2 linked regions of the Aliamphritea ceti genome follow. Each later gene encodes a partner of the first gene's protein in a complex. Links are inferred from orthologs where the notes say so. Each region holds a gene or a part of one and is shown on either strand. Other genes may lie near its edges.

Region 1 (8,339 bases):
GTTTTGCGCACGTGGCGAAGACTTTTCTGAGTGGCTGCCGGTTATATCAGAGTTTCTACCCAGTGCTGATTGTCGTCTCTGGTCTGAAGCGGAATGTTCGGATTGGCAGGCTGATTACGCACTGGTTTGGCAACCTCCGGAAGCGTTATTTGCACATCAGACCCAGTTGAAAGGCATCATTAATCTTGGTGCGGGTGTTGATAAACTTTTAGCTGTGGCGGGATTGCCTGAAGCTGTTCCTATTTTAAAATTACGTGATGCGGGCATGGCTGCGTGGATGACTGATTATGTACGTTACGGTTTGTTGCATTTTAGTCGTGATTTTGACCGTTATCAGCAGCAGCAATCAAACAATCAGTGGTGGTCAAAAAATATAGATGCTAGGGCTGGCTGGCCGGTTGGTATTCTTGGTATGGGTGCTATTGGAGCGCAGGTTGCTCAACAGCTTGCTGAAGATGGCTATCCTGTTAGAGGTTGGAGTCGTACCGAGAAGGTTGTTTCTGGTGTTGATAGCTTTGCTGGCCAGGACTGTCTGGATGAGTTTTTACAGGGAACTCGAGTATTAATAAATTTATTGCCTTCCAGTCAGCATACTCAAGGGTTAATCAATTCTGCTGTGTTTGAGCAATTACTGCCGGATGCTGTGATAATAAATGCAGGAAGGGGCGAGGTAGTAGATTCGCCTTCCTTAATTGATGCATTACGCAAGCAACGTTTACGCGGTGCAATGTTGGATGTGTTTGAGCACGAGCCGTTATCGCAGGACTCACCTCTTTGGTCAATGGAGAACGTACTCATCACACCGCACATTGCGGCCCCAACATCTATCAGGGACGCAATTGTTCAGGCAAAAGAGTATATCCATGCGTTAGGGCAGGGGCTGCCGGTTAAGTCGGTTGATCGCAGCTTAGGGTATTAAAAGAAAAAACGGACACAAAAAAGCCAGCGAGTTGCTGGCTTTGTTGTTTGCGGTGTTGATTAGATGCGCAGTGCACCATCCACTTCAATACACCGGCCGTTGACGTAGTCGTTTTCCAGAATAAAAGCGACAGTACTGGCTATTTCTTCAGGCTTGCCAAGGCGCTTGGCTGGAATGCCTGCGGCAATTTTTTCCAGCGCTTCAGGTTTCATACTCATGACCATTTCTGTGCCGATATAACCGGGAGCAATTGATGCTGCACGGATACTATAGCGCGCAAGTTCTTTTGCCCAGGTAACAGCCATAGCCTGAACGCCAGCTTTCGTTGCTGTGTAGTTAGTCTGGCCCATGTTGCCGTTACGTGAAATAGAGGAGATGTTAATGATGCATCCTTCGCAACCCAGCTCAATCATTTTAATGGCTGCTTCACGGCCACACAGGAAAGTGCCCGTCAGGTTAACATCCATAACCAGATTCCAGTTGTCCAGGCTCATTTTGCTGACGACCTTGCCATCTTTAACTTTGATGAACAGGCCATCCCGGGTAATACCTGCATTGTTTACCAGGCCGTGGATGGCACCAAAATCTTCAGCGATATCATTAAAGAGTTCGGTAACTGCATCTTCTTCAGCGATGTTAGCAATATAACCACGGGCTTCAGTACCGAGTTCCATGCAGAGTCCAATGGTTTCATCCAGACCTTGTTGATCAAGATCGACAAGCGCCAGCTTAGCGCCTTTAGCTGCAACCTGGAGTGCCATTGCACGACCAAGGCCTCTGCCACCACCGGTGATAACAATTACTTTATCTTTTAATTCCATCTGCGGACTACCTTAAATTATGTTGTGTTTTTTTGTTTTTATATGTGCAGTGCAACAATCTTTTGTAAAAGTTATAACGCAATTGCGTAAAAGTCCATACTGTTCAATGTTAAATTTATAATTTCAATATATATCAATAAGTTATGGTTTTTTTATATAAAAATATAAATGAATATTTTAGTTTGGTGTTGCATAGCACAACAAGAAACTCTGCTTTATTAAATTATTATGCTGCAGCTTTGTCGCTTTCGTACAGGTTATGAAAATATGTCAGGTTAAGCTGAAATGATCGCGAAATTGTGACAATCGTAGTAGCCTGAAGCATAGGATTTATAGGTTACTTATATAGTTACAAAGTAATGATTTCTCCAACGTTATTTTTCTGACAGGTTATTGTTATGCGTTTTATATTTTTGCTGTTCATCATAGTGCCAATTATAGAGATTACCCTGCTGATTAATGTAGGTCAGGCAATCGGTGCCTGGAATACTGTTGGCCTGGTGTTGTTGTCCGCATTTATTGGGGTAAACATGTTGCGATATCAGGGGTTTGCTACGCTACGTCGTGCACAGGGCCGAATGGCGACTGGTGAAATGCCTGGCCGTGAAATGGTGGAAGGGATTGTGTTGGCCGTAGGTGGGGCGCTTTTACTCACGCCTGGCTTTGTGACAGACGTGATTGGGTTTCTGTGTCTGATTCCGTTTACCCGTCAGCGTTTTGCTGATTTGGTCATGAGTAAGGTGACGCTGATCAACCCTACACAGGGTTTTCATCATCATGCTGGTCCTGGTAATTTCCACCATGCTGATCCCCGTGATTCATCGACTTTGAATAAAGGTGATGTGATTGACGGCGAATACCGACGGGAAGACTGATTTTCGGAACAGAAAAATCACACTTTTTTTAATGTTAAGTGTTGAAAACCATTTTGCCGGCCCCATCTAGCTAAACATCATCATTTATTAGGTGATATAGATAATCACTTTGTAAACATGTAAAACATGCTTTGCTTCGGTCTGAAGTCTTTATAAGTCAAAGAGTTCGGAGCTAAATGAGCGGTTTAATAACTATAAACGACTTTTTTTGATCAGATGGATCAGGAGAGATATTCAATGAAAATTCGTCCACTACACGACCGTGTTGTTGTTCGCCGTAAAGAAGAAGAAGCAACTACTGCTTCAGGTATCGTTTTACCAGGTTCTGCAACTGAAAAGCCTAACCAGGGCGAAGTAGTTGCTGTTGGTAACGGCCGCATAACCAATGCTGGTGAAATTCAGGCTTTGACAGTTCAAGTTGGTGATCAGGTTATTTTCGGTCAGTACGCAGGTTCTAACGTTGTTAAAGTTGACGGCGAAGAACTGCTGGTAATGAGCGAAAGCGAAATTTTTGGTGTTCTAGAAGCGTAATCGCTCCAGGCCCGGATAAGAATTTTTCAATCTACTTGAATTGAATACAGGATTTTCAAAATGTCTAAAGAAGTATTGTTTGGTAATGACGCGCGTCAGCGCATGCTGGCTGGTGTTAACATTCTGGCAGACGCTGTAAAAACAACTCTGGGGCCTAAAGGTCGTAACGTTGTTCTGGATAAAGCATTCGGCGCGCCAACAGTCACTAAAGATGGTGTATCTGTTGCGAAAGAAATCGAACTGAGCGACAAGTTCGAGAACATGGGCGCTCAGATGGTTAAGGAAGTTGCTTCCCAGGCCAACGATGTTGCCGGTGACGGTACAACTACTGCTACAGTTCTGGCTCAGGCTATCGTTAACGAAGGTCTGAAATCAGTTGCTGCTGGCATGAACCCAATGGATCTGAAGCGCGGTATCGATAAAGCTGCTGCTGCCGTTGTTGAACAGCTGAAAGCAATGGCTGTACCTTGTGCAGATACCAAGTCTATTGCTCAGGTAGGTACTATCTCAGCTAACGCTGACGTACAGGTTGGTGACATCATTGCTGAAGCTATGGAGCGTGTAGGTAAAGAAGGTGTTATCACCGTTGAAGAAGGTACCGGTCTGGAGAATGAACTGGACGTAGTAGAAGGTATGCAGTTTGACCGCGGTTACCTGTCTCCTTACTTCATCAACAACCAGGACAGCATGAGCGTTGATCTGGAAAACCCATTCATGCTGATCGTGGATAAGAAAGTTTCTAATATCCGTGATCTGCTGCCAATCCTGGAACAGGTTGCTAAGTCTTCCCGTCCATTGCTGATCATCGCAGAAGATGTTGAAGGCGAAGCGCTGGCGACTCTGGTTGTTAACAACATGCGCGGTATCGTTAAAGTTGCTGCTGTTAAAGCGCCTGGCTTCGGCGATCGTCGTAAGGCAATGCTGGAAGATATCGCAACTCTGACTGGCGGTACTGTAATTTCTGAAGAAGTTGGTCTGAACCTGGAGGGTGCTTCTCTGGAGCAACTGGGTCAGGCGAAGCGTGTTTCTATCACTAAAGAAAACACGACTATTGTTGACGGTGTTGGCGAAGCTACAGCTATCGAAAACCGTGTTAACCAGATTCGTGCACAGATGGAAGAAACTTCTTCTGATTATGACCGTGAGAAGCTGCAGGAACGCGTTGCTAAGCTGGCTGGCGGTGTTGCAGTTATCAAGGTAGGTGCTGCGACTGAAGTTGAAATGAAAGAGAAGAAAGCACGTGTTGAAGATGCTCTGCATGCAACCCGCGCTGCTGTAGAAGAAGGTGTTATCCCTGGTGGTGGTGTTGCCCTGATCCGTGCAATGGATAAGGTTGGCGTACTGAAAGGTGAAAACCACGACCAGAGCGTTGGTGTTGAGTTGGCTTTCCGTGCTCTGGAAGCACCACTGCGCCAGATCGTTGGTAACGCCGGTGCAGAAGGTTCTGTAATCGTTGCGAACATCCGTGAGAAGGGCGAAGGTAATTTCGGTTACAACGCTGCTTCTGGCGAATACGGCGACATGCTGGCGATGGGTATCCTGGACCCAGCTAAAGTTACCCGTTCTGCATTACAGGCTGCTGCTTCTGTTGCAGGCCTGATGATCACTACTGAAGCGATGATAGCTGATGCGCCTGCTGAAGGCGGTGCTGCTGGTGGCATGCCTGATATGGGTGGCATGGGCGGTATGGGTGGCATGGGCGGCATGATGTAATCAGCCCCCGGCACTCGCCGGCTATGCTTGCGTAGCCGGTTTGCTATAAAAAAATCCCCGATATCTTTACAGGTAGCGGGGATTTTTTATGTCTGAGTTTTCGCGGTCTTGCCGTTGATACGCAGCTATTTTTGCTCGCGTACCACTTTCATAAATATTTCGACCCATTGCTGGTCGAAATCGACACCGGCCTTATTACTTATTTCCAGTAAGGCCCGCATCAGTGGCCGTTTGTGCAACGAGGTGCTGGTGTGTCCGTGAGTGATTGCTTCAAAGGTGTGAACTATGGCAATGATTTTAGCACCAGTGCAAATTTGATTACCGCTAAGTCCTTTAGGGTAGCCACTGCCACTGAATAGCTCCTGATGCTGCATTAGCATTGTTCCGGCATTTTGCGAATCGAACATTGAGCGCATCAGATGAGCAGAAACCTGAACATGCTGGCGCATTAATTTGATCTGATGTTCGTCAAGGGAGCTTTGCTTAGTCAGTAGTGAGGTTGGCAGGAAGGCCATGGCTATATCGTGGGTAAAGAGGGAGGCGGCTAAAGCATTGGCGTCTACCGGGCTGCCGCCAGCTTCATTGGTTGCCAGTGCCAGCTTAACCACTCTGTCGGTCCGGCCCTGCCAGTATCCAACCCGCTGTTCACAAGCTTGTGCCATGTTGTACAGGAAACTGAGGTCTTCACTGGGTTCGGTGAAGCTTTCGAGCCAGTGCTTTTCTTTAAGAGGCACCTGGCTAGTATTAGGGTCCACCAGTGCAATGATATTGACTAGCAGTGGCGCGACCATTTCAGGTGGTGCCATTGAGAGTTTCTGTAATCCTGCTTTTACAGATTCATAGAGTGCATCATCATATTCAACCTGCTGAGCGTCATGATATTGCTCCATAAAATCCCGGGCTTTATCCATAAGCAGTAATACCAGATCGCCGGCTCGGTCGGAAAAGGGGATCTGGCCTTCCCGAACAAGGTCCAGTACGTTTTCCAATTCTTGAAGAATAACGACCATAGGTGCAAAGCTGAGCATGCTTGAGTTAGCTTTTACGGTATGCACGGTACGGAACAGATCGCCCAGTAATTCTGCATCTTCGGGGGAGTGTTCAAGGTCAACTATGCTGGATTCACAAAGTCTGTATTGTTCAAGAAACTCATCATAGGCTTCAGCGAAGAGTTCGTTATCCAGTGAGCCTCCGAGGGAGAACGTGGCCATCGTATAATCCTTTTCCAGCGGCAAATAACGCGGACTTATAGCTAAAAAAAAGCGATTTTAGCACTATACAGGATGCATAACTCATAGAAAGAGTTTTACATGTCACAATGATGACTCTGAGGCGTAACTTAAGTTAATGATTATAAGAGATAATTGCCAAATAGAAACGGGTTGCTCAAGGCAGCCCGTATCGTCTTTTTACTGCTGTTGCTATTTCTTGCCAATCGCATTACCTGCACCTTCAGGTACAGCTAAATCAGAATGGCTGTCAAATATAGCTGTCAGTCTGGTCTGTACATAATCGGTAGCAGGGCAGGTTTTGCCTGCATTAATATCGACATGAAGCAGCATATGTTCGCCAGTGGCAATTAAAGCTCCGGTTTCACGGTTGTACATAAAGTGGAATAAGTGCATTTTTTTAGCACTCTGCGAGATTAGCTGAGTGCGTACTTCAATACCTTGCCCCAGTTTAATGTCGTCCAGATGGCGAATATGAGTTTCTACTGTGTAGTAACTTTGGCCTGCCTGTATATATGCATCATTGACGCCTATAAAGGCCATGAAATTATCGGTAGCATCACTGAAGACCCGCAGATAATTGGCTTCGTTCATGTGACCGTTGTAATCGATCCAGGCAGGAAGTACTTTGCCGCTGAACATTTGCAGAGGCTCTGCACTAATTTCAGGCTGCGCCTGAGCCGGAGACATAGCTTTGAGACGTTGGTCATGCTCGCGCAGCATAGCTCCTACCCCCCAGTCGGCGTTTTTTTGTACCCGCATTATGCCAACCAGGTTGTCATCACGAATTTGTTCTAGCTGGCGAAGGTCGTACATACCTGACTGGGCATCTGACTGATCAGCAATTTTCTGGATTAGTTCATCAGTCAGTTCCGGTACATCCATCAGTTTGGTCCATGGCCACGCAAGGGCAGGACCGAACTGACCGATGAAGTGAGCCATACCGGCTTCACCGCCGGCAATACGGTAGGTTTCAAATAAACCCATCTGTGCCCAGCGTAAACCAAAGCCGAAACGAATAGCATCGTCAATTTCTTCGGTGGTCGCGATATCATCTTTAATCAGCCATAAGCCTTCCCGCCAGACTGCTTCTAGCAGACGGTCAGCAATATGAGCGTCGATTTCCTTGCGAACAACCAGAGGCTTCATGCCGATGCCATCAAGAATCTGTTTGGCACTAGTAACCTGATAAGGGCTGCAGGCCTGGCTGGGCACAACTTCAACCAGTGGTACCAGGTATACCGGATTAAATGGATGTGCCACCATTATTTGTCCCGGATTTGCAGCGTTTTCCTGCAGTTCCGATGGTTTAAAACCAGAAGTTGAAGAGCCTATGATGGCATCACTGCGGCAGGCTGCCTGAATAGAGGCCATCACTTTATGTTTCAGCTCCAGGCGTTCAGGAACGCTTTCCTGAATCCACTGTGCTTCGCTGACGGCTTCTTCCAGAGTAGAGCAGAGTGTCAGTGTGCCTTCAGCTGGCATTGGTACATCGGCCAGTGCGGGAAGGGCGCGGCGAGCGTTGGCAATGACTTCGTTAACTTTACGCTCAGCATCTGGTGCCGGATCAAACAGGCGTACGTCCCAGCCATGTAACAGAAAACGGGCGACCCAGCCGCCACCGATAACTCCACCGCCTATACAGGCTGCAATCTTATTCATATATGTCTCTTTTTTGTTCTCTGAGCCTTAAGGGCGGCTAAACTACTCAGCAGCCCGAAGGCTGCTGTTATTCTGGCAGGTTTACAGTGCCAGTGGGGCACGTTTAGTTAGCTGCATTTTTTCCCGTACTTCAGCAGGGGTCATCAGAGTGGCGCCCATGTTTGTTACGATAGTGGCTGCTTTTTCTACCAGCTGGGCGTTAGTTGCCAATTGCCCTTTGCCTAACCATAGGTTGTCTTCCAGGCCGACACGAACGTTTCCGCCAGCTAGCATTGCAGCGGCAGCAAATGGCATTTGGTTGCGGCCAATAGAGAAAGCAGAGAAGGTCCAGCTTTCCGGAATATTGTTGATCATTGCCATAAAGGTGTTTAGATCATCCGGTGCGCCCCATGGGATACCCATACATAGCTGGATCATTACCGGATCTTCAATAATACCTTCAGATACCAGTTGCTTGGCCAGCCAAAGGTGTCCGGTATCAAAGGCTTCAATTTCAGGGCGAACACCGAGGTCAGTCATCATCTGACCCATTGCGCGAAGCATGCCTGGAGTATTTGTCATCACGTAATCTGCTTCGGCAAAGTTCATG
Region 2 (5,213 bases), 3.5 Mb from region 1 along the record:
CATTAATAGTCGGCACTCGTAAGTGCAGACATTCAAAACGACCGGACATTTGTGGCAATAAGCGTTCAATGCCTCTATTCAACCCGGTATCCACCGGAATGATTGAATGCATAGCGCTGCGGGTCAGTCGCAAATCAGTCTGATGATAGCTGTCGATCACCGGCTGATCGTTCATCGCCGAATGTACTGTGGTGGTTACACCATTCTCAATGCCAAGCTCACCGTCGATCAGATCCAGCAACGGCACGATACAGTTAGTGGTACAGGAACCTGCCGCCACAACCTTCTGATCCGCCGTTAGTATTTGATCATTGAATCCATAGACAATGGTGGCATCCACATCCGCCTGCGCCGGCTGAGAAAACAGCAAACGGGCAGCACCGCTGTCCAGATGCCGCTGCGCAGTCGCACGGTCACTGAAGGTACCGGAGCATTCCAGCACCAGATCAATATTCATTTCCTGCCAGGGTAATTTTTCCGGATCCGCTTCATTAAGCACCCGAATAGAATCCCCATTTATCAGCAGGTTTTCACCATCATGATCCACCGGTACAGGAAAACGCCCGTGGGTGGTGTCATAACGGGTCAGATAACAAACTGTCTCGATATCTGATAACTCATTCAGAGCAACAACCTGCAACTGATCACGGTAACCGGACTCATAAATCGCCCGCAGCACACTCTGACCAATGCGCCCATAACCATTAATTGCAACTCTGTATGTCATTAATCTGCAGTCCGCCGTAATAAAAACGGCCAGTCGAAAGACTGGCCGTGATCATGTCAGTAATTAAAGAACTGACTTAACTTTTTCTACAACGTTTTCGACGGTAAAGCCGAACAGCTTGAACAGCTCACCTGCAGGCGCAGACTCGCCAAAGCTAGTCATACCAACAATCGCGCCATTCAGGCCAACATACTTGTACCAGAAGTCAGCCTGAGCAGCTTCAACAGCAACACGCGCTGTCACAGCAGCAGGCAGAACTGCTTCACGGTAAGCCGCATCTTGCTTATCAAACATATCGGTAGCAGGCATAGATACAACACGTACTTGTTTGCCTTCTGTTTCCAGTGCTGCCGCAGCATCCATTGCCAAACCAACTTCAGAGCCGGTAGCAATAAGGATAGCGTCAGGTGTACCTTGCGTATCACGCAGGATATAACCACCGCGGGCAACGTTTGCCAGCTGTTCCGCAGAACGATCCTGATGTGGCAAATTCTGACGTGAGAAAATCATCGCAGTAGGACCGTCGTTACGTTCCAGTGCAGACTTCCATGCAACCGCAGACTCAACCGCATCACATGGACGCCAGGTGCTCATGTTTGGCGTATGACGCAGGTTAGCAATTTGTTCGATTGGCTGGTGAGTCGGACCATCTTCACCCAAACCGATAGAATCGTGCGTGTAAACGTGAATTGCACGCTGCTTCATCAGAGCCGCCATACGCAGTGCGTTACGGGCATACTCCATGAATACCAGGAAGGTCGCGCCGTACGGAATAAAACCACCGTGCAGTGCAATACCGTTCATGATCGCAGACATACCAAACTCACGTACGCCGTAGAACAGGTAGTTGCCAGATGCATCATCTTTAGTCACACCCTTACAACCAGACCATAAGGTCAGGTTAGAGCCTGCCAGGTCAGCAGAGCCGCCCATCAGTTCAGGCAATAACGGACCAAATGCGTTCAGCGTATTTTGAGATGCCTTACGGCTGGCAATTGTTTCACCTTTTTCCTGCAACTGCTGAATAACTTCATCAGCCTGTGCAGAGAAATCAGCTGGCAATTCGCCGGTGTAGCGACGGATCAGCTCACGAGCCAGGTCTGGATATTCTTTGCTGTATGCAGCAAAGCTTTCGTCCCAGTCATTCTCAGCATTCTGACCAGCTTCTAAGGCACTCCACTGCGCATAGATATCTTCAGGGATAACGAAAGAGTCGTGCTCCCAACCCAGCTCTTTACGGGCCAGTGCGATTTCTTCTTCACCCAGAGGTGCGCCGTGGCAGTCTTCTTTACCTTGTTTATTTGGCGAGCCAAAACCAATAATGGTCTTGCAGCAAATAAGGGTAGGCTGTTCAGTATTCTCGTGAGCTGCTTCGATAGCCGCACGAATCTGATCATGATCATGACCATCAACGTTTGGAATTACCTGCCAGCCGTAAGACTCAAAACGCTTAGGTGTATCATCAGTAAACCAACCTTCAACTTCACCGTCGATAGAAATACCGTTGTCATCGTAAAACGCAACCAGCTTACCTAACCCAAGCGTACCCGCCAGAGAGCAAGCTTCGTGAGAGATACCTTCCATCAGGCAGCCGTCACCCAGGAATGTATAGGTGTTGTGATCAATGATCTCGTGATCTTCACGGTTAAACTGCGCTGCCAGAGACTTCTCTGCAATCGCAAAACCTACCGCGTTAGTCACACCCTGGCCGAGCGGGCCAGTGGTTGTTTCAACACCTGGCGCGTAGCCATATTCCGGGTGGCCTGCCGTTTTAGAATGCAGCTGACGGAAATTTTTGATGTCATCGATAGAAAGGTCGTAACCTGTCAGGTGCAACAGGCTGTAAATCAGCATGGAGCCGTGACCATTAGACAGGACGAAACGGTCGCGATCCATCCAATGTGGGTTGGATGGATTGTGTACCATGAAATCATTCCACAGTACTTCGGCGATATCTGCCATACCCATTGGCGCACCAGGGTGGCCAGATTTAGCTTGCTGTACAGCATCCATGCTCAGTGCACGGATCGCATTCGCCAGTTCTCTACGCGAGGACATTCATTCACTCCGGGGTTGGAACCCAAGTTGAGGTTGAAATAACACTTGTGCCGCAAACATGCAGCATTCAAAAAGTGGCGGTATTTTCGCTCAACCAGCAGACAGCTTCAAACCTATTTCGAGTAAATTTCATAAAATTGAAGCAAATTCATGATGAATTGCGAAAAAAAACGCTTAAACAGATATATTCCCCATGCATTCGGCCTATAAGATCATTAAACTATCCGCCAATTTATTTATCTCCTCCCATCCGGCGTGAAGTTCAAAACTCGACCCAGCGAACAGCCAGGTAACAGCCAGGGAGTCTTAATACTGCGAGGATTACCATAAACTATGAGCGAATACAGCTTATTCACTTCTGAGTCAGTTTCAGAAGGTCATCCGGATAAAATTGCCGACCAAATTTCCGATGCGGTGCTAGACGCCATTATTGCTGAAGACAAATACGCCCGTGTTGCCTGCGAAACTTTGGTTAAAACCGGCGTTGCGATTGTTTCAGGTGAAGTCAGTACTTCTGCCTGGGTCGATCTGGAAGACTTGGTACGGGGCGTTATCAATGATATTGGCTACACTTCGTCTGAAGTAGGCTTCGACGGCAGCACCTGTGGTGTAATGAACATCATCGGTAAACAGTCTATCGATATCGCTCAGGGCGTAGACCGCTCTAAACCTGAAGATCAGGGTGCCGGCGACCAGGGCCTGATGTTTGGCTATGCCAGCAACGAAACAGACGTTTTGATGCCAGCACCTATCTGCTACGCACACCGTCTGGTTGAACGCCAGGCTGAAGCACGTAAATCAGGCTTGCTGCCATGGTTACGCCCGGATGCAAAAAGCCAGGTAACCTTCCGTTACGAAAACGGCCAGCCTTGCGGTATTGATGCAGTCGTACTGTCCACACAGCACGATCCTGATATTTCTATGGCTGACTTGCAGGAAGCCGTTATGGAACTGATCATCAAACACACTCTGCCTGCAGAATGGATTGATGCCAGCACCAAATTCCACATCAACCCAACCGGTAAATTTGTTATCGGTGGTCCTGTGGGCGACTGCGGTCTGACCGGCCGTAAGATTATCGTTGATACTTACGGCGGCATGGCCCGCCACGGTGGCGGCGCTTTCTCTGGAAAAGACCCTTCTAAGGTAGACCGCTCAGCAGCTTATGCTGGTCGTTATGTTGCTAAAAACATCGTTGCTGCTGGCCTGGCTGATAAGTGTGAAATTCAGGTTTCTTACGCCATCGGTGTTGCGGAACCAACCTCCGTATCGATCAACACTTTCGGTACTGGCAAGATCAGCGACGAAAAGATCATTGAACTGGTCCGCCAGCACTTCGATCTTCGCCCGCACGCGATTACTCGTATGCTGGATCTGTTGCATCCAATGTATCGCCAGACAGCAGCTTACGGTCACTTCGGTAAAAACCCTTACGAAATGACAGTAAAAGATGAAACTTTCACAGCCTATAGCTGGGAAAAAACAGATAAAGCCGCAGCTTTACGAGCCGACGCAGGTTTGTAAAACACTCTCTGTCTGCTTGTTAAAAAAAGCATCTGAGCATTGCCAGATGCTTTTTTTTCGCCTGCTAAACCCGCTATCATTCCAGTAGACATAACCACTGATCAGGCCAGGCTAGAAATTGCTATGAGAATCCCCCGTTTTTATGAAGACCAGCCCCTTGCGGCCGATCAGGATATTCAACTCAGCGACGCTGTCGTACAACATGTCGCCCGCGCTCTGCGCATGCGGCCCGACGACCAGCTAACCCTGTTTAACGGCGACGGCTGTGAATACCACGCCCGCCTGACAGAAGTCGCTAAACGCCAGGTCAGTGCCCGCATAGAAAGGGTCAGCCAGCCAGGTCGTATATCTCCCCTGCAGATTGAAATAGGTCAGAGCCTGTCCCGCGGTGAACGTATGGATTACGCCATTCAGAAAGCAACTGAACTCGGCATGTCAGGCATGACCCCGCTATTCTCCGAACGTTGTGAAGTAAAGCTCAGCAATGAACGCCAGGATAAGCGTCTGCGTCACTGGCAACAAACAGCTATCAGCGCCTGTGAACAGAGCCTGCGCTGTGATGTGCCGCAAATTCAGCCACCACAGACACTCTACGAATGGATCACGAATGTCGACGCAGATCTAAAACTGGTGTTACACCACCATACGGAGCAACCCTTAGAAACGCTGCAACCGCCTGCATCTGTTGCATTACTGATAGGTCCTGAAGGCGGACTCAGTGAAGCAGAAGTAGAGCAGGCATTAGCGGCCGGCTTTAAGCCTGTCGCTTTCGGTCCCCGGGTATTTCGTACCGAGACCGCTCCTGTAGCCGCGTTATCTGTGCTGCAGTTTTTATGGGGCGACCTGAACACGAAAAACTGAACCCAGAGTGACAGATGTTTTCTATTACTCTGTATGGCACACA

Evidence for each region.
Region 2: the proteins of groL (region 1) and metK are in contact, whole or in part, in a cryo-EM structure (PDB 8P4O), measured with the Escherichia coli proteins. The link is inferred for Aliamphritea ceti from one-to-one orthologs.

Annotation. Positions count from the first base shown.
Region 1 is NZ_AP025282.1:1,371,159-1,379,497, forward strand. Bases 2,683-5,532 are described here. They hold groL (chaperonin GroEL), read left to right. Parts: upstream 2,683-3,206; coding sequence 3,207-4,859; downstream 4,860-5,532. Other genes in these bases: OCU49_RS06300 (co-chaperone GroES), read left to right, coding at 2,853-3,146; OCU49_RS06310 (HD domain-containing phosphohydrolase), read right to left, coding at 4,985-5,532. Also shown: OCU49_RS06285 (2-hydroxyacid dehydrogenase), read left to right, coding at 1-919; OCU49_RS06290 (SDR family oxidoreductase), read right to left, coding at 979-1,740; OCU49_RS06295 (FxsA family protein), read left to right, coding at 2,139-2,615; more of OCU49_RS06310, read right to left, coding at 5,533-6,070; OCU49_RS06315 (carnitine 3-dehydrogenase), read right to left, coding at 6,281-7,750; 3-dehydrocarnitine:acetyl-CoA trimethylamine transferase BcoG, read right to left, coding at 7,832-8,339.
Region 2 is NZ_AP025282.1:4,851,300-4,856,512, forward strand. Bases 2,344-5,213 are described here. They hold metK (methionine adenosyltransferase), read left to right. Parts: upstream 2,344-3,118; coding sequence 3,119-4,309; downstream 4,310-5,213. Other genes in these bases: tkt (transketolase), read right to left, coding at 2,344-2,785; OCU49_RS22025 (16S rRNA (uracil(1498)-N(3))-methyltransferase), read left to right, coding at 4,433-5,170. Outside these bases: OCU49_RS22010 (glyceraldehyde 3-phosphate dehydrogenase NAD-binding domain-containing protein), read right to left, coding at 1-727; more of tkt, read right to left, coding at 791-2,343. UniProt on the Escherichia coli protein: Catalyzes the formation of S-adenosylmethionine (AdoMet) from methionine and ATP.